DNA from 3 places in the Pseudoalteromonas porphyrae genome. Region 2 is predicted to be linked to each of the others. Evidence: predicted binding sites of a transcription regulator. Region 2 holds the regulator's gene; each other region holds the start of a gene.
The links. Region 2 encodes FliA, which starts transcription of late flagellar genes. Its sites were predicted from a motif close to CTAAAGNTNNNNNNNNNNNNGCCGATA; they were not measured.
Positions count from the first base shown of each region.

Region 1: ADS77_RS13795 (VC2046/SO_2500 family protein) is a predicted target of FliA. The motif match lies at 2,886-2,912, and genes of this name have one in related genera.
Region 3: pomA (flagellar motor protein PomA) is a predicted target of FliA. The motif match lies at 2,553-2,579, and genes of this name have one in related genera.

Region 1 is NZ_LHPH01000016.1:14,094-24,911, reverse strand. It holds gene ADS77_RS13820 (MHYT domain-containing protein) at 1-576, opposite strand, end outside; gene ADS77_RS13815 (ion channel) at 763-1,743, opposite strand; gene ADS77_RS13810 (M48 family metallopeptidase) at 1,859-2,560, shown strand; tRNA gene ADS77_RS13805 (tRNA-Tyr) at 2,616-2,700, opposite strand; tRNA gene ADS77_RS13800 (tRNA-Tyr) at 2,750-2,834, opposite strand; gene ADS77_RS13795 (VC2046/SO_2500 family protein) at 2,947-3,468, shown strand; gene ADS77_RS13790 (DUF6172 family protein) at 3,615-3,932, shown strand; gene ADS77_RS13785 (hypothetical protein) at 4,037-4,636, shown strand; gene ADS77_RS13780 (RNA recognition motif domain-containing protein) at 5,238-5,477, opposite strand; gene ADS77_RS13775 (YdcF family protein) at 5,613-6,155, shown strand; gene lipA (lipoyl synthase) at 6,201-7,166, opposite strand; gene lipB (lipoyl(octanoyl) transferase LipB) at 7,163-7,816, opposite strand; gene ybeD (DUF493 family protein YbeD) at 7,836-8,114, opposite strand; gene ADS77_RS13755 (serine hydrolase) at 8,453-9,613, opposite strand; gene ADS77_RS13750 (septal ring lytic transglycosylase RlpA family protein) at 9,666-10,445, opposite strand; gene rodA (rod shape-determining protein RodA) at 10,445-10,818, opposite strand, start outside.
Region 2 is NZ_LHPH01000007.1:319,686-330,503, forward strand. It holds gene flhA (flagellar biosynthesis protein FlhA) at 1-1,689, shown strand, start outside; gene flhF (flagellar biosynthesis protein FlhF) at 1,713-3,191, shown strand; gene ADS77_RS08505 (MinD/ParA family protein) at 3,184-4,044, shown strand; gene ADS77_RS08510 (RNA polymerase sigma factor FliA) at 4,071-4,781, shown strand; gene cheY (chemotaxis response regulator CheY) at 4,822-5,205, shown strand; gene ADS77_RS08520 (protein phosphatase CheZ) at 5,223-5,987, shown strand; gene ADS77_RS08525 (chemotaxis protein CheA) at 6,002-8,185, shown strand; gene ADS77_RS08530 (chemotaxis response regulator protein-glutamate methylesterase) at 8,252-9,406, shown strand; gene ADS77_RS08535 (flagellar motor protein) at 9,399-10,163, shown strand; gene ADS77_RS08540 (flagellar motor protein MotB) at 10,169-10,818, shown strand, end outside.
Region 3 is NZ_LHPH01000020.1:4,723-15,540, forward strand. It holds gene ADS77_RS15445 (DNA topoisomerase III) at 1-88, opposite strand, end outside; gene ADS77_RS15450 (hypothetical protein) at 156-644, opposite strand; gene ADS77_RS15455 (flagellar motor protein MotB) at 799-1,719, opposite strand; gene pomA (flagellar motor protein PomA) at 1,722-2,489, opposite strand; gene ADS77_RS15465 (exodeoxyribonuclease VII small subunit) at 2,792-3,034, shown strand; gene ispA ((2E,6E)-farnesyl diphosphate synthase) at 3,038-3,925, shown strand; gene dxs (1-deoxy-D-xylulose-5-phosphate synthase) at 4,030-5,892, shown strand; gene ADS77_RS15480 (ligand-binding sensor domain-containing diguanylate cyclase) at 5,968-9,054, opposite strand; gene ADS77_RS15485 (phosphatidylglycerophosphatase A) at 9,251-9,736, opposite strand; gene thiL (thiamine-phosphate kinase) at 9,733-10,707, opposite strand; gene nusB (transcription antitermination factor NusB) at 10,753-10,818, opposite strand, start outside.

The DNA of each region.
Region 1 (10,818 bases), on a different contig from region 2:
CAGCCTTGCTTGAATAACTGTAAATTTAGGGAAATGCTGGCTGATATTAAAACGTGTGTACAAGGATATAAACGCAAGTACGACAGCCACAATAATTGATAAACCAAACATGAGTGGGTCATACCTAAGTAGCGGGCTCAACTCCATTGCTGCCATCCCACTATAATGCATGGTCCCGATACCTGCGCCTAACAAAACGGATGGTACGAGTAAATCTATGAATTTTTTATTACTTTTAACTAATAAAGAAATAGCCGTTAAACAAGCCAAAAAAGCAGGAATAAAAGAGAGGAAAGTGATTGCAGGGTCATAGCTAATATTAGTACACAAAGAAAAAGCTAACATACCAATAAAGTGCATACTCCAAATACCACCAGAGAGCACGAGCGCAGCGGTTGAATTTGCGAGCCTTTGATAGCTCTTAAAGCGTGTTTCTTTTGCCAGATCAATTAAATATGCAGAGAAATAGGCCGCAAAAATGGCCGTTAAAATTGATAGCGTCACCAAAAAAGGGTTAAAAACACCATTTATAATTAAACTAGGGTCTTGATTCGTAATAAAAAACGTTGCAAGCATAATGGCTCAAAATATGGCTTATCCAATAAGTTCACTCATGGAATGCGACAGAAATTAACAAAAGCAAAGCACTTAAAATCAGTGCACTACATTATATAGGTTATAACTTTAGCATTATTAACAGTTGTTTTTATAGCGAGTTTTGCCCAAACCTGTAATTTATTATTCTTTCAACTTGAAAGAAGCCTAGCGAGTCATACGTTTTACAAAGACAACTACGAATAAAGCTAATGAGAAACTACCGCAAAATGCTTCTACAGCGGCGATAAAACGAGAAAATCCGGTTGGCGTAATATCGCCGTAGCCTAACGTCGTAAATGTAACAACACTAAAATAAAAACTATTGAGTAATGCTGATAAGTTATCATTGAAAGAAGCGGATAAATTTAGTTGGAGCGTTTCTCCGGCATATACAACGCCAAAGATAAAGTAGCAAAATGCACAAAAAATGATTAAGCCTAAGCTAAACCTAATGACGTTTTCAGGTTTTTCGCCATATCCACACAATAAGTTGATAGCACTGGATGCTAATTGTTTTTTAGAGCCTTTGGGGTATTGCGCATGGCGCATTCTTAATTCTTTATAGGTAAAGTTACCAGCGAGCTCGAAAAGACCTTGTTGTTCCGATGCTTTACGTAGGTTTCTAAATATTTCTTCAGATTGCTCAAATAGGTCTAGCGCAGTGTTGCGATCTGATTGTTTAAGGGCTGTTTTAGCTTGGCTCTCTTGTAATAATTCAACACCTAAATCAATTTTATCAATGCGCGTGTTGTCCAGCTTAATTCCTAATAAATTAGTATGTTGCAAGTTACAGTAGTGCAGGTTAGCCTCACGTAAATTTGCTTTCATTAATGAGCTGTGTGCGATTGTATTATTAAATAGGTGAGCACCACTTAAATTTGCTCGATAAAAATTACTGTAAGATAAATCAAATCCTTCTTCATCATCATGCTTTATTAGGCTTAAGCCTGTTAAGTTTGCACGCTGTAACTGAAGACCTTGCAATAAACCTCCTTTTTTAGCATAACGTTCTAATTTGTGACTCAGCTCAAGGCCCGATTTATCAAACTTATTATCATGCCAAAAACAAAAACCTGAGCCCATATCTATTTCCTGGCATTGATGCCCATCGGGGGAGGTATACTTACAACAAGGCTTATCAGGCATAATCGGATGCTGCTTTTCAAATTATTCTTAATTATAGGTTAGCAGTTTTTTTGCAAGGTAATATAATAACTCGAAAATTATTCCATATTGCTCACCGTAGCACTAAGAGTTAAATTTGTTTGAATACACATTAAAGCGCAGTCGCCGTCGTAAAACCGTGGCAATTAAAGTTCATCAGCAGGCTGTGACAGTTTATGCACCTATAGGTGTTGCTAAAAAAGAGCTTGAGAGTTGGTTGTTGAGTAAAACAGATTGGATCAATGTGCAAATTACCAAGCAAAGCCAGCAATTAGACACAAGGCAATACCCATTAAAAAATAATCGGGTGGTTGTTTTTGATGATGTTGTACAATTAACTTTTGCTGTAAGTAATCGTAGCCATTGGTTGTTAGTGAAAAATCAGCCTGTGACCACTTTGCAACTCAGTATTTCTGGTCGAGTTAAGCATCAACAATTAATGTATCAAACATTATTAGAAACCTTTTTACACGAACAGTTAGAAAGTTACATTGAAATGCGGGTTAATGATTACTGTTTGAAAATGGCAGAAGCGCTGCCTAGCAGCATTCGGATCCAAACTTATAAACGACGTTGGGGTAGTTGTAATCGACGCAGGGAACTTACCTTTAATTTATTGTTAGTCAGTGCACCACAGTACATTATTGATTATGTAATTGTGCATGAGCTTGCACACTTGAAGTACTTAAATCACAGTGCGCCATTTTGGCTACGCGTTAGTGAATTTTACCCGAACTATAAGCAAGCAACAAAGTGGTTAAAACAACACGGTTCAAGTTTACAATGGGTATTTGATTAATAAAGAATAAAATTAGAAAAATTAAGTCTAGAACTAGCAAGGCTAGAAAGAAAAGTGGTGGAGGGAGCTGGATTCGAACCAGCGAAGGCTGAGCCGTCAGATTTACAGTCTGATCCCTTTGGCCGCTCGGGAACCCCTCCACACTAATTTTGTCGCATTTGGCCCCACTTAACTTAGCGGTAAGAAAAGTGGTGGAGGGAGCTGGATTCGAACCAGCGAAGGCTGAGCCGTCAGATTTACAGTCTGATCCCTTTGGCCGCTCGGGAACCCCTCCAATGCAACGGCGCTGATAATAGCAAAATCAGCATTTAAGTAAAGAAAAAAGCTAAAGAAAAATGAAATAAAGCCGATAAATATCTATTACCTACTTTAATCGGCTAAAGTCTATGCAAATCGATGATTTGTTAATCACAGAGAGTCAACTTAACAATCGTCTTGCTATAAGTGTGAGTGAATCACGTCGTGGCGAGTTTGCTTTGTTATTGGCAATGCTTTCTCATGATGCGTTAGATTTTAGTCAGTTTCATCTTCCTAAAACGCCCATAGATGCGAATGTTGTTGTTGAAGATGAAGATCAATTGCGTAAAAAATTAGGAGCAGGGCCAAAACAAGTACTTGCACCAACAGAGTTTGATATGTTGATTGGCCAACATAATGCGCAACGCCTTAATGATGGTGGGATGAGTGACCTTCGATTACGTGCATGTCTAGCGCCAGAACCGTTAGCTATTCGTGATGATAAAATTCATATCCCACTAAATATTATTGATAACTGTGAATTAGTCACCCGTAAACGCCACCAACATAAAGAAACTCAGCTCGATAACCCACAAATGGATGCGGCAGCTTTTTACGACAGCCTTAATAATGAAGCACTTCATCAGCCGTTGCACTTATCTCAAGCTTGACATTAATGTGTCATATTTTGACACTAGACTAATTAATTTACTTTAGTGTAAAAAAAGCATCCAAAAATTAAATGCAATTGCTATAATGACCTCAAATGGTGTTTCATAAATACCATTATCATTTAATAAAGGTAATTAGGAACGTAATGAAGAAAACATTCACGCTGAATCACGAGAAAATCAAATATCCACGTATGGTTGATGCTGCAAAGCATGAAGTAAAAAAATATTTGAAAAGAGAGCGTAACAAAACCTTACCATTTGATGCTGATTACTGGGCATTTGATTGTAAGTTTGGTAATACAGCAGACGATGCACAAGTAGTGCATGTTGCTGAGATAAATAATTCTATCAGTGAAATTGAAAAGCAAGGCTTAACGTCCTTCTACGTTGAAATCATCGCACGCGCTGCACAGCGTCAAGAGCCTGTTGATGAGGAAGAAGAAGACGAATCTGAAGCATAATTGCATCTTTTCGCTAAAAGAATGGGCTTAACTGCCCATTTTTTGTGCCTTTAATTAATCCAGCTTTAAGGTATACTCAAAAAAACTCTTAATAAGGATTTTGCGTGTTTAACCGATCACTACGTATTTTATTTTTTAGCTTATTACCATTTTCTGTTCATGCAACAAACACATGCTTGCAAGATGAAACTAGCTTAACGAAAAACACTTTAACTGAGCAAGACTGGCGTTACGCCACCGATCCGCATGGAAGTAAAGCACTAACAAAAGCGAGTTTGCTGTCAGAGGGGGCAATTTGGGTTAATTTCTCGCGAGTGCCTCGCGTGGATGCCAAAAATAACTCGTGGGTGGAGCTGATTTATGATCTACCAAAAGGTGACTTAAAGGGCGCTGAGACAATACAGCTTACCTATCAAAGCAGTCGTGATTTAGTGGTAAAATTATCTCAAAAAGAATACGGTGGGAAGGGCGATAAAAGTTATGCGCACTATCAACATATTTTGCCTAAAGCCAAAAAGTGGGTAAGCGCATGTATTAATGTTGCTGATTTTAATCGACCTAGCTGGACGCCAACGAACTCAAAGGATTTAGGTATTATTAAAGCGCATGTAAGTGCGGTTTATTTAGTGCCTGATTTAAAAGATGATGAAGGTGGTAACGCGGTCATTCAAGTAAAGTCTATTACGTTATTACCATTAAAATAATGGCATACCAATTAAATAAAACACTGTATTTTAGCAAGCTAAACTCCCGTACATTATAAAGCTGGTATGTCACTTTACGCGTTATACCAATCTGGATAGATATGGAGTTTATTTAATGACAAAAAATTGCGCTATAACTAGGGCGTGTTGACCTTTGTGGATTGAAATTTGTTCAATCTAGGGGCGATTTAATCGCGGCGCGAGGTTTGTAACCTAGCGGGCTCGATAACTGCTCCTGCGTTATTCTACTGGATCACATCCATGTGAGAATAAGTAAAAACCGAGCAAAGCTTCCGCATCCTGCTCACGCCCCTTACCTACATCCGTGTAGGTAACAAAGAGTCAATCGCCCCTAGGAAGAACCCTTTGGGCAGCGCATGTTTGGCATTTATACTGCATTATCGCCTATTTATGGGGAACAACCACACGACATAGGCTCTGCCTTGCCTAAATACCAAACATACTGCTGCAAAATCAATCACGAAAGGTCAACACGCCCTAGGCAAAAATTTTTATATCTAGTTGTTCTAAATAAAAATTTTAACGACGCTATAGCGTGATTTAATTCGTTAAATTGTTCAAATATTTATGCAGATTGGTATTAAGCGTCAGCTTTTTTTACTCGGATTTTACTTTTATCTACAGTGCTTTGATTTAATGCTTTAATTGCTACAGAAGCTTCAGCATCATTAGGCATTTCAACAAAGGCAAAGCCTTTTGATTGGCCTGTTTCTTTATCAAGTACTAAATTACAATCGGCTACTTTACCGTGCTCAGTAAAAAGAGTGCGAATTTCATGCTCAGTAATAGTGCGAGATAAGTTTCTAACTAATAGTTTCATTATATGAACCATGGTTTAAAAATAACTAACGTGATTGTCTCAAGGAAAAGCAGTTTGACCTAATGATTAATTACAAACAGCAAAAATAGTTTTAAGCTGATAGCCAAAGAAAAAAGAACAATTGAGAGTGGCGAAATGAAAGCAGTGACGAATAGCGTAATTAAAACAGCAATAATTGTTTTAGGTGGGCCAAATAATAATGACGGCAGTTTATCATTGATAGCAAAAAGCCGTTGTGAGCAGGCTTATCAAACTTATCTAAAAATGCCCGCTAAGATTTTGTGTACAGGTGGATTTGGAGCGCATTTTAATACCACTAACCATGCTCATGGTGAATATACTAAACGTTATTTAATTGAACTAGGTATACCTGAATTTGCTTTTTTACCGGTGGCGCTAAGCCGCTTTACCTTTGAGGATGCATTACTCACTAAGCCACTACTCGCAGCGGAAAATATAACTGCGGCCACTTTGGTCAGCTCAGAGTTCCATATTGCACGAGTTCACTATGTATTTAGTCATGTGCAACCTAATCTAGAGCTAACTTTAGTCAGTGCTAAAACGCCATTATCAGAGATTAAATTAGCGCAATTACATGCCCACGAGCGTGCAGTCATGCCTAGAGAAGTAAAAAATGTGCAGCAGTTTATTGCATTACAGTCACAAAAAAGCCGCTAGTTGCTTAACTCATTACTAACGGCTTTTTCAATTGTGTAGAAATGATTATTTCACTTCTTTACCTGCAGCTTGCTGATCAGCGTGATAACTTGAACGAACAAATGGGCCAGAGGCTGCATGAGTAAAACCAATTTCATCGGCGTACACTTTAAGTGCATCAAACTCTGCTGGTGGTACGTAACGTTTTACTGGTAAATGGTGCTTTGAAGGCTGTAAATATTGGCCGACAGTTAGCATATCTACGTTGTGAGCACGTAAATCGCGAAGCACTTCCTCGATTTCGCTAATTTCTTCGCCAAGACCTACCATTAAACCAGATTTAGTTTTAACTTCTGGGTGTGCTTCTTTAAAACGACGCAATAATTCTAATGACCATTTGTAATCAGCACCAGGGCGCGCAAGTTTATACAAACGCGGCGCAGTTTCTAAGTTGTGGTTAAACACATCTGGTGGTGTTTCGATTAGAATTTCAAGCGCGCGGTCCATACGACCACGAAAATCAGGCACTAAAATTTCGATAGTGATAGTCGGGTTGTATTTACGAATTTCACGGATACAATCAGCAAAATGTTGCGCGCCACCATCACGTAAGTCATCACGGTCAACTGAGGTGATCACCACATAGCTTAGCTTCATGTCTCTGATTGTCAGCGCTAATTTTTCAGGTTCTGCGGCGTCTGGTGTTAATGGACGGCCGTGTGCAACGTCACAAAATGGGCAACGACGTGTACAGATAGCACCTAAGATCATAAAGGTTGCTGTACCGTGGTTAAAGCACTCTGATAAGTTTGGGCATGATGCTTCTTCACAGACTGAGTGAAGACCGTGTTTGCGCATTGCCTGTTTAATGCCATCGATCCGTTCAGTTGATTTAGGCAAACGAATTTTTAGCCACTCGGGCTTACGTAGCATTTCATTTTTTTCAGTCGGTAATACTTTTACTGGGATCAACGCCATTTTTTCAGCGTCGCGCAGTTTTACCCCTGGTTCCATCTTGACTGGCTTATTCATTCGTTTTCAAACCCTTCAGTAAACTTAACTTCAGTTGCATTAAGCTTTTTTATCATGTGTTTAACGAGTCCATTACCTGCTTGTTCAAGGTCTTGTGGGCCGTTTAAATCGGTTGTTTGCACCATATTCATACCCGCATAACCACAAGGGTTTATACGTAAAAATGGGCTCATGTCCATACTTACGTTTAGTGCAAGGCCATGAAAAGAGCAACCGCGACGAACGCGAAGCCCTAGTGAAGCAATTTTACTATCGTTTACATACACACCTGGCGCATCAGCTTTAGCATAAGCACTAATGCCGTAGTCATTGAGTGTATCTATAATACACTCTTCAAGCCATGTCACCAGTTCACGCACGCCTATTTTTAAGCGGCGTAAGTTAAATAGTACATACATCATTTGTTGACCCGGTCCGTGGTAAGTCACTTGACCACCACGATCAACTTTGATCACTTCAATGTCGCCAGGGGCAAGTACATGCTCGTCTTTACCTGCTTGGCCTTGCGTGAATACGGGATCATGTTCAACAAGCCAAATTTCATCAGCTACTGCATCATCACGCGTATCGGTAAACGCTTGCATTTTCTGCCATATCGGCATGTAGCGAGCTCGACCAAGTTGGCGTACTATTAACGTGTTTTCGTTCACAATAAATCTCTATTATGGCTTAAAGCATATGACGCACGTCATCAATATTACTGATCACGTTATAGATTTCTTCAATATGAGCGCCACTGGTAACCGTTACTACTAAGCTAACTGACTCGTAATTACCTTTACTGCTCGGTTTTACTTTTGGCGCGTAATCGCCAGGTGCAATTGGTTGTAACTTAGTTAGAATTTGATCAGTTAAGTTTACGTTCGCTAAACCCATTACTCTAAACGTAAATGGGCAAGGGTACTCTAAATATTCATCAAATTTAGTATCTTTTACAGGTGTAGCCACGACGTTGACTCCTCATACTTAATGTGTGTTTAGTACTTTAAATAACTAAACAATAATCAGATTAGATAACCTATTATCGACCTTATAATAATTGTATTAAGACATTACTGATCCGAAGTAGCAAAAAATCATGTATTACACAATAATTTTAATTATAACAAAGCTATCATTAAAAAATTTTGGTGTGAAAAATTATTTTTTGACGCCATCAATGGCTATTTACGCAATACAATTTACTTACAGGTTACTTGCGGGTTAGATATGGGGCGCATTCTACCATTTTTAAAGTAAAAAAAAACGCCTTGCAGTGCAAGGCGCTTATATTCTTTCGTTACGTTTTACATGATTTGTAAACGTAAGTAATCATAGATTTTGCTAAAGAAGCTACCTTCTTCAACTTCTTCAAGTGTTACAAGAGGATACTGTGCAATTTCTTCGCCTTCAAGCTTTAAAGATAAAGTGCCTACTGTAGACCCTTTAGCCAGTGGTGCTTCTAGAACTTTATCAAGTTTAAAGTCTGCTTTTAAATTTTTACGTTGGCCACGTGGGATTGTTATCGGTGTATCAACTAAAATACCCAGCGATACATTTTCTTTATTACCCATCCAAATGCGTTGTTCAGCAAAACTATCGCCGGCTTTATATGGTGTGATTGTTTCAAAAAATCGAAACCCGTAGTTAAGTAATTTTTTACTTTCTACTTTGCGAGCACGTTCACTTGAGGTACCCATAACAACAGCAATTAAGCGCATTTCATCTTTAGTCGCTGAGGTTACTAAGCTATAACCTGCTTCTGATGTATGCCCCGTTTTAATGCCGTCTACATCTAAACTTTCGTCCCATAACAGTGAGTTACGGTTATATTGCTTTATACCATTAAAGGTAAATGATTTTTCAGCATAAAAAGCATATTCATCTGGTACATCACGAATAAGTGCAGCACCTAATGTGGCCATATCGCGTGGTGTTGTAAAATGCTCGTTGGTGTCTAAACCATGGCTATTGATAAAATGCGTGTTGCTCATACCTAATTTTTCAGAATGCGCATTCATTAGATCAGCAAAGGCACTTTCGCTGCCAGCAATGTGTTCAGCCATTGCAACACAGGCATCGTTACCCGATTGAATAATAATGCCACGGTTTAAATCTTCAACGCTGATTTGTTTACCGACTTCTATAAACATTTTTGATGATTCAGGGAAGTTTTTAGCCCATGCTTTTTCACTAACAGTCACCATGTCCGTTGGGGCGATGTTACCGGCTTTAATTTCAGTGCCGATCACATAACTGGTCATCATTTTTGTTAAGCTAGCAGGCGCAAGACGTGTATCAGGTTCGCCCTCAGCGATTACTTTACCGGTAGTAAAATCAACAAGGAAATAACCTTTTGCATTAATTTGAGGAGGTGCAGGCATGACCTGAGCGGTCGCTGAGAAAATGGCAGCTGAGCAAACCAAGCCACACATTCCGCTTATAATTTTGTATTTAATAGATTTCATCATACTCATTAATGGTTAAAGTTAAAGATTCGCGTTTCTCATTCTAAAGGTCTTATTGACTGTAAAGCAAGAACGCGTTTTGAAATTGATTCTGTTTTAATTTATCAAGTACTTGCTGAGCTTGCTCTGCATCCTTAATTGGACCTAAGCGAAGTCGATAAATATTATCTTTTTCTACAATACTCGTTGGTAAAGCGTATTGCTGGCGCAGCGTATATGCTAACGCTTCAATATTTTTTAATGTACTTCCCGCAGCCACTTGAATATAACTTAAGCGAAGAGTCGAATCCGCCATAGTAATCGCTTCAATCTTAACCCTCGCTGTACCCTGACGATAATACCCTAATTTATAGGCGGCTGAATAAGATAAATCAATTAGGCGGTCATCATGAAAAGGGCCACGATCGTTTACACGAACAATAACCGACTTACCATTGCTGGTATTGGTGACTTTGACAAAGCTTGGTAAGGGTAATGTTTTGTGCGCAGCTGTCATAGCAAACATATCATAGACTTCGCCGTTTGAGGTATGGTAGCCGTGAAATTTACGGCCATACCATGACGCGATGCCTTCTTCGCTGTAACCTGTTTCATCAAGCATCGGCGTATAACCTTTCCCACGAACAGTGTATGGCCGTCCTGCACTGGCACTTTTAGTCACAGCTGTGACGACTGCATTTTGCATTTCAAGTTGTGTAGGCGGGCGCAAAGGTGCTGAGTCATGACGCATACTATAACGGCTGCTGTGGTCCGTTTTACTGCCTGAACTACTACAAGCCGTTAAGGTTATAATGATAAGCGATATGCTAAAGAATTTAATCGTCGTAAGCATTATTTTAATAGCATCCTTTTATCCGTGGCGATTGACATAATAATACCAAATCCAGCCATGAGTGTGACCATGGATGTTCCGCCATAACTTATTAATGGCAGAGGTACGCCAACAACAGGTAATAAGCCCGAGACCATACCAATGTTAACAAATATATAAACAAAGAATGTTAATGTTAGTGCACCGGCTAATAGCTTGCCAAAAGCATCTTGCGCATTAACGGCAATGTATAAGCCTCGACCAATTATAAATAGGTACATACATAACAGCAAGCACACGCCAAATAAACCAAACTCCTCACTGAGTACTGAAAAAATAAAGTCAGTGTGGCGCTCTGGTAAAAATTCTAATTGTGATTGAGTTCCTTGCAACC
Region 2 (10,818 bases):
ACTAAGGGTGCGGGCCGTATCTCAGAAGTATCTGCACGCTTTACCCTTGATGCAATGCCAGGTAAGCAAATGGCAATTGATGCTGATTTGAACGCAGGCTTTATAAGCGCTGAGCAAGCACGTGACCGTCGTGAAGAGGTTACTCGCGAGGCTGATTTCTATGGTTCTATGGATGGTGCCAGTAAGTTTGTAAAAGGCGATGCCATAGCCGGTATCGTTATTTTGATTATCAATATTGTAGGTGGTTTATTTGTTGGAATGATCCAACATGACTTAAGTTTTAGTAATGCAATGGAAGTGTACACTTTGCTTACTATTGGTGACGGCCTAGTTGCTCAATTACCTTCATTACTCCTTTCAATTGGTACGGCCATTGTAGTAACCCGTCAAAATGAATCGCTCAATATGGGTGATCAATTTAAGAAACAACTTGGCAATGAAAAGTCACTATTTATCGCCTCAGGCATTTTGATTGTAATGGGCTTAGTGCCAGGCATGCCACACTTTGCATTTTTAAGCCTTGGTGCACTACTGGGGTATTTAGCATATTACACTCAACAAAGTAAGATCAAAGCCGCAGCGGTAAAAGAAGCTGAAACAGCGAATGGTGGTGCATCAGGAACAGGTGTTGCAAATAAAAAAGAGCAAAAAGAACTTAGCTGGGATGATGTTCAGCAAGTCGATGTTATTGGTTTGGAAGTGGGCTATCGTTTAATTCCGCTCGTTGATCAATCACAAGGTGGTGAGCTACTAAATCGAATTAAAGGTGTACGTAAAAAGCTTTCTCAAGAGTTAGGGTTTTTGGTACCGCCAGTACACATTCGCGATAACTTAGAATTAGATCCAAACGCATACAGAATTACTCTGATGGGTGTTTCAAGTGGTGAGGGGGAGCTTAAACATGGTGACGAGTTAGCGATTAACCCGGGACAAGTGTTTGGAGCGATTAAAGGGATTGCGACGAAAGACCCTGCTTTTGGTTTAGATGCAGTTTGGATTAAACCCGATCAAAAAGATGAAGCGCAATCATTAGGTTACACCGTTGTAGATGCTGCCACTGTCGTCGCGACCCATATTAGTCAACTACTTACAAATAGTGCAGCTTTACTACTTGGCCATGAAGAAGTACAAAATTTACTTGATATGCTAGCTAAGAGTCACCCTCGTTTAGTTGAAGGTTTAGTCCCAGATGTATTACCGTTGACAACAATCGTTAAAGTTTTACAAAATTTATTAAATGAAGGTGTCGCAATACGCGATATGCGTTCAATAGTACAAACCCTAGTAGAGTATGGCCCACGTAGCCAAGACCCTGATGTATTAACGGCTGCAGTGCGAATTTCACTGCGTAGATTAATTGTTCAGGACGCTGTTGGTATGTCATCAGAAATCCCTGTCATAACCTTGGCGCCTGAGTTGGAACAGATGTTGCATCAGTCACTACAGAATGCAGGCGACGAAGGTGCCGGAATTGAACCAGGACTTGCAGAGCGACTTCAGCAATCATTAAATGAAGCGCATCAAAATCAAGAAATGGCCGGTGAACCTTCGATATTGCTAACGTCAGGAATGTTACGCACTGTGTTATCTCGTTTTGTTAAGTACACCATACCAGGGTTACGGGTGATGTCTTATCAAGAGGTACCAGACGAAAGACAGATCAAGATTGTCAGCTCAGTAGGCCAATAATCGGATTTTAAAGGGGTTGAATTATGAAAATTAAACGTTTTTTTGCTAAAGATATGCGCACGGCACTTAAAGAAGTAAAAGATGAACTAGGTGTTGATGCGGTTATTATGTCAAATAAAAAACTTGCGAACGGTGTTGAAATCGTTGCCGCTGTTGATTATGACAAAGCAGCCCCAAAAGCGCCTGAAGCAAAACCAGCTATTGCGCAGGCACAAACAAATTCAAACTTTGTAAAGCCAGCACCACAGCGCTCTCAGCCTGAACCACAAGCAAAAGTTGCAGATAGCTTGCAAGCATTGTTAGAGCGTCAAACACCACGTCCACGCTCACCTGAACTTGCATCAATGTTTAGTCAATCTGGATTTGATACAGGCAGCCAATACCAAGAACAAAAACACAGTGCTCGTCAACACAGTGAAGTAAAGCCTAAACAAGATTTTTATCATCGAGATACCGCGCCAGTGTCACGCCCACAAACTCAAGCTCATAGCTTAGGTTTTGATGACGACTTAGACCGTGATTTTGATGATCTAGATACCTCAATGCCTACTAAAGAGGTTGCAAAAACAGATGAGATAACAGCAATGCGTGATGAAATGGCCGCAATGCGTCAGTTGTTAGAGCATCAAGTATCAGGTTTAATGCAGCAGGATATGGCTCGTCGTGACCCAACAAGAGCATGCATGATAGATCGCTTGATAGGTATGGGGATTGATAGTGAAGTTGCAGACCAAATGGCATGCTTTATTCCTGACGATGTATCACGTCAACAAGCATGGCAAGCCTTATTGCAAATGATTGAAAATCAGATGCATACAACTAATAATGAAATATTACGTCAAGGTGGTGTATTTGCATTAGTAGGTCCAACAGGGGTTGGTAAGACGACGACAGTTGCAAAACTTGCTGCGTTGGGTGCACAAAAGTATGGCGCTGATAAAGTGGCACTGATCACAACAGATACATACCGTATTGGTGCATATGAGCAACTAGCTACATACGGACGTATTATCGGCTGTGGTGTTAAGCAAGTTAAAGATGCTAATGAATTAGCTGAAGTTTTATACCATTTACGAAATAAGCGTCTAGTATTAATAGATACGGCGGGAATGAGTCAGCGTGATTTACGTTTAACAGAGCAATTAAACACCTTAATGCGCAATCAAAGAGTTGATATTCGCAATTACTTGGTGCTTAGTGCAACAGCGCAAATTAACGTTTTACAAGAAACCGTAAGACACTTTAAAAAAGTACAATTAAGTGGCTGTATTTTCACCAAATTAGATGAATCACTAAGTTTAGGTGAGATAATTAGTATAGCGATTCAAAATCGCCTCCCAATAGGGTATCTTACTAATGGTCAGCGAGTCCCTGAGGACATCCGGGTGGCTAATGCAGAGAAATTAGTAAAAAAAGCTGAACAATTGTATTTAAAAAGAACAAAAGCACAACATTCGCGACGTCAAGCAGTAGCGTCAAGCACAGTAGGGATGTATGATTAACACAGTATTAGATCAAGCAAGTGGCCTGCGTAAAATGAGTCAAAACAATAATAACGGCGTTAAGGTTATCGCTGTCACTGGTGGTAAGGGAGGCGTTGGTAAAACAAACGTTTCACTTAATACTGCGATTGCTTTGGGTCAACTCGGAAACAGAGTATTAGTATTGGATGCCGATTTAGGCCTAGCAAACTGTGATGTGATGTTAGGATTACGTGTTGAGCGTAACTTGTCTCACGTATTGTCGGGTGAATGTGAGCTCGATGAAATTTTAGTTGAAGGCCCCGCAGGGATAAAAATAGTCCCCGCTACCTCCGGCTCGCAGAGTATGGTTGAATTATCGCCATCAGAGCATGCCGGTCTTATTCGTGCCTTTAGTGAGCTAAATACCGAATTTGATATATTAATTGTTGATACTGCAGCCGGTATTTCAGATATGGTGCTCAGTTTTTCGCGCGCCGCACAAGATGTGATGGTTGTCGTATGTGACGAGCCCACTTCAATTACTGATGCCTATGCGCTTATTAAAATATTAAGTCGTGAACACGGCGTATACAAGTTCAAAATAGTCGCTAATATGGTACGCAGTATACGTGAAGGTCATGAGTTATTTGCAAAGTTATCTAAAGTCACAGATCGTTTTTTAGATGTGTCGATGGAACTAGTTGCAACGGTGCCTTATGATGAAAATATGCGAAAGTCTACGCGCCGTCAAAAAGTAATCGTAGAGCTGTTTCCTAGCTCACCAGCTGCAATTGCATTTAAAACACTCGCGACAAAAGCAGTAAAATGGCCTATACCTAATCAACCATCTGGCCATTTAGAATTTTTCATAGAAAAATTAGTAAACGGCTAATTATGACGGCATCGGTGAATAAAGCGATGGGATATCAATCTACACAGAACTTAAATGTGATTGTTGAGCGCCATGCTTCATTAGTCAAAAAAGTGGCGTGCCATTTAATTGCTCGTTTACCACCAAGTGTACAGTTGGATGATTTAATTCAATCAGGAATGATTGGTTTAATTGAAGCCTCGAAAAACTTTGACGCCACTAAAGGCGCCAGTTTTGAAACATTTGCAGGTATTCGTATTCGTGGTGCTATGCTTGATGAAATGAGGCGTGGTGATTGGGCTCCAAGATCGGTGCATCGCAATAGTCGTATGGTTGCAGAAGCGATATCAGAGTTAGAAAGTGGACTTAATCGTGAACCAAAAGATATTGAAGTTGCTGAAAAACTTGATATTACGCTAGATGAGTACCATCATATTCTTAATGATGTGAATTCTAGTAAAATACTAGGCATTGAAGACCTTGGTGTTGATGAAGATGTAATTACACCAGTTGGACATGATTTAGCACTAGATAAGCCTTTTAATAATGTTAAAAATGATAAGTTTAATCAATCATTGCTAGAGGCAATAAAGTCTTTACCAGAACGAGATGGTTTAGTGCTATCGCTTTACTACAATGATGAAATGAATTTAAAAGAAATTGGGCACATACTCGATGTAAGTGAATCGCGTGTGAGTCAGATACATGGTCAGGCGATGATTAAGCTTAAAGCAAAAATCAATGACTGGATAAACTAGTAGTAAGTAAATATAGGTTCAGACCTCACCGGAGGATGTTTTGGATAAAAACATGAAAATTCTTGTTGTTGATGACTTTTCGACGATGAGACGTATTATCAAAAATCTGTTAAGGGATTTAGGTTTTACTAATGTGCAAGAAGCTGATGATGGCTCAACAGCTTTGCCGATGCTGCAAAATCAAGAGTTTGATTTTGTTGTGACAGACTGGAATATGCCTGGAATGCAAGGTATTGATTTGCTAAGAGCAATCAGAGCGGATGATACGCTTAAGCATATTCCAGTGTTAATGGTAACCGCAGAAGCTAAAAAAGAACAAATTGTAGCTGCTGCACAAGCCGGCGTTAACGGCTACATCGTTAAACCATTTACTGCAGCAACACTAAAAACCAAATTGGAAAAAGTGTTTGAGCGTTTAGGTTAAATAAAGAGGAGAGGCTTATGTCAGCACCTGCTGCGCCTCAGATCAGTTTAGAGCAAGCCCGTCAGCTTGTGGTTTACTTAGAAAACGGTGAACAAGACAAAGCTGATCAACTAATTCTAGATGCGGCGTCAAAAGAGCAGTCAGAACTTTTTGCAGAAGTTGGTAAGTTAACTCGCCAACTTCATGATGCGCTGAAAAATTTTGAACTCGATACACGTCTAGCTGATTTAACCACCGAAGCCTTACCGGATGCTAAACAGCGGCTCAATTATGTTATGGAAATGACAGAAAGTGCTGCTAATAAAACGATGGATGCGGTAGAGGCTAGTTTACCTATAGCTCAGCAACTAGCAGATGAAATTTCACATATCAAACCCACATGGGATCGTTTGATGAACCGTGAAATTGAATTGGGCGAGTTTAAAACGCTCTGCCATAGCTTAGATAAGTTTATGAATAACTCGCATTCTAAGACTGATGAATTACAAGGTCTAATGACCAATGTATTGATGGCACAAGATTATCAAGATTTAACTGGGCAAGTAATTCGCCGTGTTATTGAACTTGTAAGAGAAGTTGAAGATAGCTTAATCCATTTGCTTACTGCATTTGGTACCCATGATGATGGCGACACTAAAGTACAACAACAAGCCATTGAAACACCGCCTGCTGAAGATACACTTGCAGGTCCTGAAGGGCCAATAATTGATAAAGAATCACGTGATGATGTTGTCTCAGGACAAGATGAAGTTGATGATTTGTTATCAAGCTTGGGTTTCTAAGAGGAGAAGACTGCATGAGCTTTGAAGTCGATGAAGATATTTTACAAGATTTTCTAGTTGAAGCTGGAGAAATTCTTGAGCTTTTATCAGAACAGCTAGTAGAACTTGAAAATAACCCTGATGATACCGAGTTGCTCAATGCAATTTTCCGTGGATTTCATACGGTTAAAGGCGGCGCCGGTTTTTTAAGCATGACCGAGTTAGTTGATGCTTGTCATGGTGCAGAGAATGTTTTTGATTTGTTACGCCAGGGTGTTCGAAAAGTAAATTCTGAGCTGATGGATGTTATCCTACAAGCATTAGATACTATAAATGAGATGTTCGCTACAATTCAAAGTAGAGAAAAGCCGACCCCTGCTGATCCTGAATTATTAGCGATAATGCATAGATTGGGGCAACCGCCCACAGCTGATGAAGAAAGCGCCATCGAAGTTACAGAAGCACCAGCTGAAGTAAATGATGAGTCAGCTTCAGGTGACGATCCATTTGCATTTGATTTGTTATTTGATGGACAAGTAGATAGCCCGCAAGCCGATACACAAATTGATGATATATCGGAAGATGAATTTGAAAATTTGCTTGATGAACTTCATGGCAAAGGACAAAGTCCGATAATATCAAGTACGACGGCAAGTAGTGCTAATAGTAGTGATATAACCGATGACGAGTTTGATAATTTATTGGATGAATTACATGGTGTAGGTAGTTTTGGTGCTGTTAGTAATGATATTCCGGTCAGCAAACCTGAAGCACCAAAAGACCCAATAGCACCGGTAAATAAACCCGTGGTAAGTCAAACCGATGATGAAATCAGTGATGATGAATTTGAAGCATTACTTGATGAATTACATGGTAAAGGCAGTGCTCCAAAAGCGACAGAAGAAGCACCTATTGCAGCGGCTACTCCAAAAGTAGCACCCGCAGCACCTAAAGCTGCTGCTCCTGCGCCAGTTTCTAAGCCAGCACCAGTGAGTCAGCCTGCAAAAGTTGCTGATAAACCAGCTGCGGTAGCTAAAAAACCAGCACCAACGCAAGCAGAAACAACAGTTCGTGTTGATACTAAGCGCCTTGACCAAATAATGAATATGGTCGGTGAATTAGTATTGGTTCGTAATCGTTTAGTAAGCTTAGCAACAAATACTGATAGCGAAACTATGGGTAAAGCTATCTCTAATCTCGATGTCGTTACGGCTGATTTACAAGGTGCCGTAATGAAAACCCGAATGCAGCCGATTAAGAAAGTGTTTGGTCGTTTCCCACGAGTTGTAAGAGATTTAGCGCGTAGTTTGAAAAAAGATATAAACTTATTACTTGTTGGTGAAGAAACTGACCTAGATAAAAATCTAGTTGAAGCTTTAGCTGACCCATTAGTGCATTTAGTACGTAACTCTGTTGACCACGGGATTGAAATGCCAGACGTGCGTGAAGCAAGTGGTAAATCTCGAACAGGTACAGTCACACTTTCAGCTTCTCAAGAAGGCGATCATATTTTACTGACCATCAAAGATGATGGCGCAGGAATGGATGCAGAGAAACTTAAAAAGATCGCGATTAATAAAGGCGTGTTAGATCATGATCAAGCGAGTCGATTATCTGATACTGAAGCCTATAACTTAATTTTTGCACCAGGCTTTTCTACCAAAGAAGAGATTTCAGATATATCAGGGCGTGGTGTTGGAATGGATGTGGTGAAAACCAAAATCACGCAGCTTAATGGCTCCGTTAATATCCAATCGGAATTAGGTGTTGGCACTATACTTGAAATCAAAGTGCCGTTAACTTTAGCGATTCTACCCACATTAATGGTGGTAGTTGGTGAGCAAACATTTGCTTTACCTTTGGCCGGTGTAAATGAAATATTTCATTTGGATTTAACTAAAACGAATGTGGTTGATGGTCAGTTGACTATTATCGTTCGTAAGAAAGCGATACCGCTGTTTTATTTAGAGCATTGGTTGGTCAAAGGAGCTGATAGATCATTACGAAAAGCACAAGGCCATGTGGTTATTGTGCAAATCGGAACTCAGCAAGTTGGTTTTGTGGTGGATTCTTTAATAGGCCAAGAAGAAGTAGTAATCAAGCCATTGGATGCTTTATTGCAAGGGACACCTGGTATGGCTGGGGCAACAATTACCTCAGACGGTGGTATCGCCTTGATTTTAGATGTTCCTAATCTATTGAAGCATTACGCAGGATAACCATATATTTATCTTAATACGGGAGTCTAAATTACTCCCGTTGATAAACTTAACAAGAGAATACCAATGGCAGTTAAAGTATTAGTTGTTGATGATTCTAGTTTTTTTCGTCGCCGTGTGAGTGAAATACTAGAGCAAGATAAGGATATTGAAGTTATTGGTTTTGCGGTTAATGGCCGTGAAGCAGTAGAAAAGACCAGTCAGTTACGTCCAGATGTAATCACCATGGATATCGAAATGCCTGTGCTTGATGGTATTAGTGCTGTGAAAGAAATCATGGCTGCAAACCCTACACCTATTTTAATGTTTTCTTCATTAACCCGTGATGGTGCAACAGCAACATTAGATGCGCTTGATGCTGGAGCTTTGGATTTTTTACCGAAAAAATTTGAAGATATCGCTCGTAATAATGAAGACGCAGTTAAGTTATTACAAAATAAAGTAAAAGAAATTAGCCGCAGGCGCCTATCACGTATTAGTAGGCCAACAGCTCAAACACGACCAACAGCACCTAAAACACCAACAAGGGTCGGTGGAGTTTCAGCGCGATCGTTAACAACTCCTCAGCCTGATCGTACTTTTAGCAGTAGACCTGCCAGTCCTTCTGTAGCGTCATCTAATAGTTTACGTGCATCAGGAAAAAAATACCAAATTGTCGCGATAGGAACATCAACGGGTGGGCCCGTTGCATTGCAAGCAATTTTAACAAAGTTACCAGCCAATTTCCCTCATCCTATTTTACTGATACAGCATATGCCTGCAGCGTTTACACCTGCTTTTGCGGCTCGTTTAAATGGGTTGTGTCAAATTAAAGTAAAAGAAGCACAACAAGGTGACAGACTGTTACCTGGTGTCGCCTACCTCGCGCCAGGAGGTCAGCAAATGCTGATTGAGGGGCGTGGTGGCAGTCGAACATTAAAGGTATTTGAAGACGATAGTGCTAGGATCACTTATAAGCCAAGCGTAGATGTAACCTTTGCAAGTACTGCAAAAGCTTACCAAGGTGATGTATTAGCAGTTGTGTTGACTGGTATGGGAGCTGATGGCCGCGACGGTGCTAGAATGCTTAAACAAGCAGGGGCAACTATTTGGGCACAAGACGAAAAAACAAGTGTTGTTTATGGTATGCCACAAGCCGTTGCGAATGCAGGTCTATCATCTGCAAGTCTTGCGCTCGATGAAGTAGCAGGGCGAATCGTTCGAGAGATAGGTTGTGGATAAGTTATCTTTTTTTGGTTTAGCAATCGCGTTAGGCGCGATTGCTTTTGGTTATGTACTAGAGGGAGGCGTTGTTAGTGCCTTATTCAATGGTCCTGCTTTAGTTATAGTGCTCGGTGGTACATTAGGTGCTGTGATGTTGCAATCTCCAGCAAGTACTTTCATTAAAGCCTTAAAAATTAGCCATTGGGTTTTTTTCCCGCCAAAACGCGATATAGATAGTGCGATTGAGCAAGTAAAAGCATGGTCTCATAAAGCTCGTCAGGAGGGGTATTTAGCTCTTGAGGATGCAGCTCTTACCCACCCGGACCCCTATGCGGCGAAAGGCCTCAGTTTGCTCATTGATGGTGCAAGCGAGAATAAGCTTCGTGATGCACTTGAAATCGATTTATTACTAGAGCGAGATCGTCTACTTGAATCAAGTCGAGTTTATGAGGCTTTAGGGGGCTACAGTCCCACGATAGGTATTCTGGGGGCAGTGCTTGGCCTGATTCAGGCAATGTCATTTATTACCGAACCGGAAAAACTTGGCGCAGGTGTCGCTACGGCATTTATTGCAACTATTTACGGTGTCGGTTTGGCAAATCTTTTATTTTTACCTATGGCGAATAAGCTAAAATATCAAGTTGAACAAAAAATGCTTTTACATGAACTATTAGCTGAAGGCATCATTGCAATGAGCCAAGGTGACAGCCCAGCAAATATTGAATTAAAGCTAGAAGCATATCGCGTTGAGCGCCCTAACTTGATGCAAGAGTAATATTTATGATCCGCCGTCGTCTTCGTTCTTCAGCAGCAAGCAATCAGCACACTGAGCGTTGGCTTGTATCTTATGCTGACTACATGACAATTATGTTTGCGTTTTTTGTTGTTATGTATGCAATAGCAATCAATAAAGATGAAAGCTTTCAAATACTATCAGATTCATTGGAGCAGGTGTTTGATCAATCAGCTCGCCAACATAGTCAAGAAGGTAAAGGTGTTACAGGCACAGGATTATTGACTGACCGCGTTACGCCAGAAAATGACTTGTTGTTTGGTGAAAGCATACAAAAACAAGAAGCTGGGCCCGAATTACTCGATGGGCAAAGTGAGACTAGTAACATTAAACAAAAACATTTAGGCAAACCCTTAGATAGTTTGTTAACTAAATTGCAATCAGCACTGATTGATGAAATTCGTGATGGTGAAGCAAGTTTAGAATTACATCAAGATTGGTTAATTATTGAGTTAAGTTCAGGCATGCTATTTTCTAGCGGGAGTGCTGTCGCACATAGTCGTGCGAAAACGGTGATCGGTGTCGTTAAAGATATAATAGCGCCCGTTGATAATTATATAAGAGTGCGTGGTTATACGGATAATGAGACTATACAGAACGAAATTTACCGTTCTAATTGGGAGCTATCAGTATCTCG
Region 3 (10,818 bases), on a different contig from region 2:
TATAGCCGTCATGTTTTTTATGGGGTTTTGGCAACGCATCGGCAATTGCACGACCAAGTGAGGGTTTTTCAGCAATGTATAATTTCATAATAACGCGCCACAACAACTGTTTATATAAACAGTATTTTAGCACAGGTAAATTAGATGGGGAATTATTAAGCCTGTGAGGTCATATCGCGTTTTTTTAAAACTAAATATATTAATGGTAGATAACACACAACCACCGTAGCTATGTTTATAATAGGTAATAATGTTTTATACATCATAGTACTATATGAAAGATCCCAAAGGTGGCGATCAAGCAGCCTAAACAACTGTAAAATTGGGGCCCCTAAAACCACTAATTGCCCCAATATGCTTTGCCATAAATACACTTTATCTTTAATGGCTAGATATGCAATTAATGCCATCCAAGCTAGATCATTGAATGCCCAAACGACATACCGATATACATATATACCGTCATCTAAATTTTTTAAAGGATCGTGTATAAGCGTACCGTAAAGAAAAAAAGCGGCGGTTATCGAAACAAAACGAAGTGCAAAAAAATCTTTACGTAAATAGAAAACAAAAATAGCTGGGCTTAAAATAAACACCCAGCTATTTTCCAAAATTAAAATAAACTTCAAAAACCAATCAGCCATAGCTATTTTTTATCTGGTTTCTTATCATCATCGTCATTGCCACCGCCATTACCTGGCATATAGCTATACTTGTCTATTTTTCTCATAAGTCACTCCGTTACACTTGTTAAGGAAAATTTACTTTATGCTAAAAAAAGTACTTTGCCAAGTATCATTAACGAACTTCTATTGGATCTGATTCTTTCGCTTTACCTTGCATTATAGAAATCTCAACACGCCGATTACGGCGTCTATCAGTATCCGTTTCATTTGGCACTAATGGGCGGGTTTCTGCGTGACCAACAACCATCATTCTTGTTTTATCAAACCCTTGTGCTTTTTGCATTTCTGTGGCAACGGCAACAGCACGCTTAGATGACAAGTCCCAATTATTGGTATATAACTCATTAGAAACTTGAAAATCATCGGTATGCCCAGAGACTGTAATTTCACCTGGCACATCTTTTAATAACGTCGCAATATCACGAATAATTGGTTTAAATTTAGGTTGTAAAAATGCACTACCTGAAGGAAATGAACCATTTTCACGGATCCGAATAATAATTTGCTGACCAAGTGATTCAAGCTCTATTGCACCATCTATGATTTGCTGCTCCAACTGTTGAGCAATTTTTTTAACGAGTTCATTTACTTGTTCTTGATCAGCCGCCGCTGTTGATTGCTCTGATGACTGCTCTTGTGCAGTACTTTGAGATTCACCACCGCGCTTATCGCCGCGCTGCTCTTGACGACCACCTGCAGAGCTTTCATCGCCCGCTTGAAACTCTAGCATTTGCTGTGTCATTTCGACGGTTTGTTGCTGAATAGTCTCTATAGGTGTTGGCTCAGGTTTACCGGGGGTAAACTCCATGGCAATCACGGACGTTCCTTTTGGAATATCTTTAACTTCTATTTTATTTTGAACACCAAAAGCAAACTTCATCGAACCCGCAATTTGCTTAAACTTGAGGACATCCATTTCAGAAAACGCGAGCAAAAGTACAAAGAAGCACATCAACAATGACATTAAATCAGCAAAGGTTCCCATCCATGCGGGCAGACCAGGTGGTGGGCATTTGCACTCTTGATCAGACATGCTTACTCCTCAGTATCCACTTTACGTTTTGATTCTGGTAAGTAGTTTTTCAAAATACCTTCTATTACTTTTGGGTTTTGGCCATCTTGAATACCCAAAACTGCATCTAGAATCAAACGCTGGTTCATTGCTTCTTCTTCTTTACGCAGCTCTAATTTCACTTGAATTGGAATTGCTACAACGTTCGCTAAAAATGCGCCGTATAATGTGGTCAAAAGCGCTACCGCCATTGCAGGTCCTATCGCTTTTGGATCATCCATGTTTGACAACATTGCCACTAACCCAATGAGCGTACCAATCATACCCATTGCAGGGCCTATATCAGCCAGTGATTTAAATAAACCGGCCCCCGTTTCATGGCGAGTAAGGGTTAAAGAAATATCTTTTTGTAATGTAGCGCGCACAACATCAGCATCGTGGCCATCTACAAGCATATCGACACCTTTGCGCATAAATCCGTTAGGGATTTCAGCCTCTTCAAGCGCTAAGAACCCTCCTTTACGTGCTGAATCAGCAAGTTCAACTGCTTTTTCAATAAGTTCTTCAGGAGATTCAATCTTAAACATGAATGCTTTGGTTACAACTTTACCTATTCCAAGAAACTGAGACATTGTAAAGTTAGATAAAACAATAAACAGTGAACCGCCAAATACGATAACCACTGACGGTGTATTGTAAAACATCGCCATTTCACCGCTACTACTCATAAACATGGACATGACAATTAAGCCAATAGCTCCGAGAATACCTATTATGGTTGCTAAATCCACTTATCCCTCCAGAGGAATCGATACATTGCTGCCACTGACAACAAATTTTTATTATTAAGCGCTTATCGGCAATTTATTGAAATACTTAAATCATTTCATATAAATAAATTAAGAATATCGAGCTGTATTTTGTTCAATTTAATTAAGTATTACAGTAAATCTCGCATTAACCTATTCTTATACTCCAATGTATTTACGAGCAAAACCAATTATTAATTAAAAAAAACACATCAGTCTTTGACCTAGTTTAGCATTCCCCCTAAAATTGGCCTCAAATTTCTATCATCTAAGTTAAATTCTGTATGGCGACTAAAAAACCAGAAAACCTCAGTTTTGAGCAAGCACTCGAAGAACTTTCATTAATCGTCACACAAATGGAGCAAGGAGAGTTATCTCTTGAGCAGTCATTAAAACAGTTCGAACGTGGGATTTCACTAGCGGGGGCATCATCGAATAAACTACAACAAGCAGAGCAAAAAGTAGCTATTCTAATGGGTAATAATAACCAATCATCGCTTACAACTTTTGATAATGATTTGGATTAATCGGTGCCATTAAAAGAACAAATAAAACAGGCTCAACACGATGTTGAAACAACCCTTAATCAGTATTTTAAACAGCCTCTAGATACAGACGAAACCATTAAAAATGCAACTCATTATGGTGTTTTAAATGGTGGCAAACGTATACGCCCATTTTTGGTATACGCCACGGGGAAAATGCTAGGCGCAAACAAACAAGATCTTGATATTCTCGCAGCTGCCATAGAATGTATTCATAGTTATTCGCTTGTACATGATGATTTACCTGCAATGGATGATGATGACTTGCGCCGTGGTCGGCCAACATGCCATATAATGTATAGTGAGGCACAAGCTATATTGGCAGGTGATGCACTACAAACATTAGCATTTGAATTAATTGCCAATCATCAATTTAAAGTGCCTGCTCAGCAACAATTAAAAATGATTGCCGTATTGGCTAAAGCATCTGGAATTGAGGGTATGGTTGGTGGGCAAGCGTTAGATATTGCTGCTACGGATAAAGTGATTAGCTTATCTGAACTCGAACGCATGCATAATTTAAAAACAGGTGCATTATTAAACTGCGCTATAGCGCTAGGTGCCATGTGTTCTATAAATACAAATGAGCGTACACTACAACAGCTAAGAATTTTTGGAAATGCAATTGGGTTGGCTTTTCAGGTACAAGACGATATCCTAGACGTTGAAGGCGATACATACACACTCGGAAAACCACAAGGCTCTGATATCGCAGCAAATAAAGCAACTTACCCTGCAATATTGGGCTTAGATGGCGCAAAAGAAAAAGCACAATCATTACTCAATCAAGCACTCAATGCGCTAGCTGAAATTGATGCTGATACACGTGAACTCGAAAACTTGGCAAAATATATTGTTGAACGCGATTATTAAATATAGCTCAACAATGAGTAAACAATGACGTACAAAATAACTAAAAAATCAGAGTAACATTGCGCTATAATGACCTCTGGTTAGCGAAGGATGTATTAAAAATCATGACACTTGATAGTAGCAAGTATCCATTATTAGGTTTGGTTGATGAACCAGCCCAACTGCGTGATTTAGCGCAAGAAAAATTACCTGCATTTAGCAATGAGTTGCGTGAATATTTACTTAATTCAGTCTCGCAAAGCAGTGGCCACCTTGCGTCAGGCTTAGGCACTGTAGAACTTACAGTAGCACTTCATTATGTTTATAACACACCTGATGATCGTTTAGTCTGGGATGTAGGCCATCAAGCCTACCCGCACAAAATTTTAACTGGTCGGCGTGACCAAATGCATACCATTCGTCAAAAAGATGGCTTACACCCTTTTCCTTTTCGCGAAGAAAGCCGATACGATACTTTTAGTGTTGGTCACTCAAGTACTTCAATCTCAGCAGCATTAGGAATGGCGATTGCTGCTCAAAAAGAAGGGAAAGGCCGTAAAACCGTCGCTGTTATTGGCGATGGGGCAATTACTGCGGGTATGGCATTTGAAGCAATGAATCACCTAGGTGATGTTAAATCTGACATGTTGATCATTTTGAATGACAACGAAATGTCGATTTCGGAAAATGTTGGCGCACTAACTAATCATTTTGCACGGATTTTATCTGGCAGTTTTTATACAAATATTCGCGAAGGTAGTAAAAAACTTTTATCTGGTGTGCCACCAGTGAAGCAATTAGCCAGTCGAATGGAAGAGCATCTTAAAGGCATGGTTATCCCGGGAACTTTCTTTGAAGAACTCGGTTTAAACTATATTGGCCCAATTGATGGCCATGATGTGAATATGCTGGTTGATACACTACGTAACATGCGTAATTTAAAAGGCCCGCAGTTACTGCATATTAAAACTCAAAAAGGCAAAGGCTATAAACCAGCTGAAGCTGATCCTATTGGCTATCATGGCGTACCTAAGTTTGACCCTGCTATTTCAAGCCTACCAAAATCAAAACCAAGCGCAGCCACGTTCTCTAAAGTATTTGGCGATTGGCTATGTGATATGGCAAGCCAAGATGAAAAGTTGATGGCAATTACCCCGGCCATGCGTGAAGGTTCAGGCATGGTTCGATTTTCAAAAGAGTATCCGGAACAATATTTTGATGTTGCCATTGCTGAACAACACGCTGTTACTTTAGCGGCTGGTTTTGCATGCGAAGGGCTGAAACCGGTTGTTGCAATTTACTCTAGTTTTTTACAGCGTGCGTATGATCAGCTCATTCACGATGTTGCGTTGCAAAATCTCCCTGTACTATTTGCTATAGACCGTGCGGGTATTGTTGGCGCTGATGGTGAAACCCACCAAGGCGCATACGATTTAAGTTTCATGCGTTGCATTCCAAATATGATTATCATGACACCTAGTGACACCAATGAGTGCCGTCAAATGTTGTATACCGGCTATCGTTGTAACAGCCCTGTTGCGGTTCGTTATCCTCGTGGTAGTGCTGGCACGACTGAGATCAGTGAGCAAATGAGTGAACTTGAGATTGGTAAAGGCCGAGTCATTAAACAAGGGACTAAAATCGCAATTTTATCTTTTGGTACGTTACTTGAAAATGCACAATTAGCCGCAGATGAACTAGGTGCTAGTCTCGTTGACATGCGCTTTGTTAAACCGCTTGATACCGTCTTAATAGACACATTATTAGCAGAGCATGATGTTATCGTTACACTTGAAGATAATGCGATTGTCGGTGGTGCTGGGTCTGCGGTTAATGAATATTTAGCAGCTATGAAAGCAACCGCTAACATTTTAAACTTAGGTATTCCAGATGAATTCATCAAGCATGGTACACAAGAGCAAATGCATGATGAAATGGGGCTAGGAGAGCAAGGTATTCTCACTGCAATTAAACAGTTTATTGATTAATTACCTGATTAATTTCCTCATGTCACAGAAATAAAAAAGGAGCCTAAGGGCTCCTTTTTTATATTTTAAATTGCCTTATCGCATCCAAATTTTTATATCGGCGAGACCATTTGCCTGTAAAACACTGAGTTGTTGTTCAACATTATGAGTTTGTTCAAATTCAAATGCATCAAGCTGTTCATCAAACGTAATATTAGCAGCCCCGTCACCACCACGCTTTTTGACCTGCTGTAGAGCAATATCTGCTAGATTGACAGAGGTTTCCCAGCCAATTACTTGCCCACCTAAAAGTGGTAATGGGTAAAATGAAAAACCGATTGATGCTGTTAAATTTATATTACTGCCATTGGGTAATTTAAAGGTATGAGAGGCAACGGCTTTGCACAACTCTGATACGTAACTATCAATTGATGCACGTTTGAAATCTCGTAGTAATAATAAAAACTCATCACCACTCCAACGAGCAACATAATCAGAGCCCTGTGTACGGGTATTCAATAATGCAGCCATTTGTTGTAAACAACTATCTCCACCTAACGGGCCATAAGCATCATTTATGCGGCTAAAATTATCAAAATTAATAATAAGTAAAACTAAAGATTTCCCCTGCGCTTGTAACGACTGAGAATTACGTTGGAAATGCTCAATATCTTTTGGTAATTGATCAAACAAAAAGCGACGACTCCTAAGCCCTGTAAGTTCATCTGAGTGACTTACAAGTTTTAGCTGGGAGTTAACTTGGTTAAGCTTATCATTAGCTTCACGTAGCTCTGTTGTGCGCTCAGTTACCTGACTTTCAAGAGCTGCTTGCTTACGTCGTTCTTGCTTTCTAAACACCCAAAACACAAGGTAGAATAACAAAATAAAGCTGCTGGTAATGAGTAACCTAAAATAAATGGTTTCATCAAAACGTCTTGGTACTACAAACGCGTATTCGGTACTTTGAGCCTTAACCCAATCTTCACCTTGTCGCTTTGCTTCAAGTTGAAATAAGAATGGCCCTGGCGGTAAATTAGTATAAATGGCTTCACGACGAGTATTGGCATAACGCCAATCACTATCTAAACCACTAAGTCGATACCTAAATTCAATACTCGTCGGCGCAGAATAATCAATCGCTGTGTATTTAAGCGTAATATCCCGCTCATCGGTTTCAAGCTCAGGATTATCTCCTAAAGCTGCCGTAGCGAGTGTACGTAACCCTGTATTTAAACTTTCGACTTTTGGACGTAAAGGTTTAATACCGAAGAGTTCAATATCTTTAGGTATTTCAACAACACCCTGTAAACTCGGATACCACATTGAATTACCCGATTCAGCAACGGCATCATGACCTAAACCAGTGCAACACTGACTTGCTTTACCATCTAATTGGCGATCAAAAGAAGATATCACTTGCTCTACTTTTAAACTTTCAATGTCGCCACTAAATTGCTCAACCGGCATTCGATACACACCTTTCATGGTGCTAACCCAAATACGCTTTAGTTTTTCATCGTAACGCAAACTAAAAATCGACCCATATGGTAAGCCATTTGACGCATCAAGTTGATGCCACTGCCCTTGAGTACTGCGATAAAATAACCCATCATTTAACGAACCTATTAATATACCTACACCATCAATATGTAAGATACTCGTAATATAGGCGCTTTCTAAGCTTGTTTGATCACCTATTTTTTCAATACCACGATCGGTAAAATAATACGCCCCTTTACTTGTTCCTATTAGGCCAAAGTTTGCCTTATCGAGCACATAAGTAATAAACTTACTGCCTAAAAATGCATTGTAAGCAAAGGGTGTTAAACCACCGTAGCTCAATCTATACATACCTCGGCCTGTCCCAATCCAAAAGCCTCCCTTGTTGGAGCGACTGATCGCAAATACAGGGTTATCTTTTAGTGCTCGCCCAGGGACTGTGTATAAGGTTTTATTTTCATAGAAAAAAACACCTCGCCCTGTCGCTATATAAAGTCTATCGCCATCAAACTGTAAATCATGAACTGCCGCGCGGCCATATTGATTGCTCGGTATTTTATTTATAAAGTTTTTATCTAAATCAAAGTAGCCTACGCCACTTCGATTAGCGACCCATAATCGTCCATCCGGTGCTTGGCTAATAGCCATAACGGCTTCTGTCATTTGTGATATTGCAGAATGACGTTCAATCCTCCCTTCATGAGCAAGCCATAACCCCTCACTAAAGCTGGCAAGCCAAATGTTGTTTTCTTTATCACGGTATAAGTCCGCAAACCAAATACTTTGGTCAAGCTGACTGGGTTCAACCCATTGCCAGTCGCCCGAATTATCCCTAAACAATAAACGTCCGTACGTTGAAATCCAGAGCGCCCCATCAGAGTCACTCATAAATTTATAAACAGCAGAATTATTTGCATTTGGGAGGGGAAAAGATCTTAGTTCATCATCAAGGTCTAAAAAGTAAGCGCCTAACTCGGATGCCAAATACAAGTTACCTTCAAGCCAAGCTAAGTCGTGAATAATCGTTTGTGCTAATCGTTCAGGTAAGGAGACTTTAGCAGTAAGTTCTAAGCGTAATTTAGCAAAATCAGAGGATGAGTTAGTTAACCGTAATAAGTGACGTTCATTTACTAGCCATATCCCATCTGATGACAAGGCCATTTTACTGACTGAACCAACAATTTGTGTGATAGGGGTAGCGTTTGCTGCTAAGACTTGATTACTTGTATCTAGGCTTAAACTAATTTGGTTTCGAGGCACATAATATAAGCCATTAGCAGCAATCCAGATGCTCCCTTTACCATCTTCGAGTACATCTCGTACAGGGCCTTTAACATTAAATTGTTGCGCAGCCATGGTGGTTGGATCAATAACAACAATACCATCTTTGGTACCAATCCATAAATAACCATCGCTATCGACTAACAATTTATTAATACCATTACTTGGCAAAAAGTGGCTATTTAAGGTGTTGTAGTTGGTGAAGGTGTTACCATCAAAGCGGCTCAGACCAAATTGAGTACCCAACCACATATAACCCTGCTCATCTTGCACAACACTTTTAAGTGATTGTGAAGGCAAACCATTTTGTGTATTCCATTGCTTTACAACATAGTCTGTAATTGATGCCTTGCTCGGCATACTGCATAGCAGCACGGTAACAACCAATAAAAATCGCATCATAACGTCAACACCTTATTGCAAAGAACGAATACCAATTGTATTAAGCAAGTGGTCGATTATAGTGATCAAAAAAATAATCCTAAAACAATTCGACTATTGCTCCTGCACCGCCATTTCCCCATCCATGTGATTCTATAAACGCCAACGCTGCTTTGTTTAATGAACTATTTAATATAAAGCTTTAAACCTAAGACGATCAGAGCGGTAAATAGCCCAATTTGAACAATGCTTGAACACAAATTAATGAAAATATACCCGCTAAAATATCATCAGCCATTATGCCAAAACCACCATGCACACGCTTATCAAGTAAACGAATAGGGCCAGGCTTAAAAATATCAAAAAAGCGAAACAATAAAAAACCAACTAACAGAGATTGCCAACTCAGCGCAGCACCAATCATGGTAATGTAAAACCCGGCAACTTCATCCCACACAATCGCAGGATGATCGTGCACACCTAAGTCATCTGCGGTTTTGCCACATGCCCATATCCCAAAAACACTTATAACTACAGCAAAAACTATTTGTAACCACAGTGGATAATGCATAGTGATAAAAATAAACGGCAATGCTGCAAACGTGCCAAAAGTACCGGGGGCTTTAGGTGCTAGTCCTAAGCCAAAACCCAAACCAAAAAATTGATGTGGACGTTTTAAATTAAATTTTGAGGGGTTATTCAAACCGACTCCTTGGTAAAGTGTTCAAAGCCTGTACGGTCATATTCTAATTTATTACCGTCGAGCATTAGCTCAATTAGCCCTTCACCACTTTTTATTTGACCAATACAGCTCGCATCGACACCATATTGACGTAATTTCATTTCTAGCATGCTTTTATTACTGTCAGGTACAGTAAATAACAACTCATAATCATCGCCATAATTAAGAATAAAAGGCAGCTGTTGATCTCGCTTTAAAGTAGCGCGCATTGCATCTGAGGTTGGAATATTATTAACATTAATGCTCGCATTGACCTGTGACATACCAACTATATGGCCAAGATCAGCTAATAAACCATCAGAAATATCTATCGCTGAAGATGCAAAACCACGTAAAACTTGACCTGCAGCAACGCGCGGAGTTGGATAATCAAACCGTTGATTAACATATCTTAGGTGTTCTGGCGCTATATTTAAACCTTGTTTTCGAGCCTCTATAGCCAAACCCGCATCGCCTAGAGGTCCAGTAACATAAATCCAATCACCTATTTTAGCACCACTACGACGTAGCGCTTTACCTTCTGGCACAATACCTTTGGCGCAAATAGTAATACTTAAAGGGCCTTGTGTAGTGTCACCACCGATAATTTGTACATTAAAGTACTCAGCAATTTCATGCATGCCCTCGGTGAACTCTTCCAACCACTCGACGTCTATATTTGGCAATGTTAAAGCAACCGAAACCCAGGTCGGCTCAGCGCCCATTGCCGCTAGATCACTTAAGTTTACAGCAAGTACACGATGGCCTAGCGCGCGCGGAGCTATATCATCAAAAAAATGCACGCCCGCAACAAGTGTATCTGTGGTAATAGCTAACTGGCAATTTTGCGGCACAGTCACCAAAGCACAGTCGTCACCAATCCCTAAATTAACATCGCGACGAGTTATACCGCGACCTTTAAAGTAGCGATTAATTAATTCAAATTCCTTCATACACAAAAAAGCCGGCCTATGCCGGCTCTCCTCTTTGCAGTCGCATTACTTACGTAAATGCTTTACTGCTTTATCTAGTACACCATTAACAAACTTATGACTGTCTTCTGC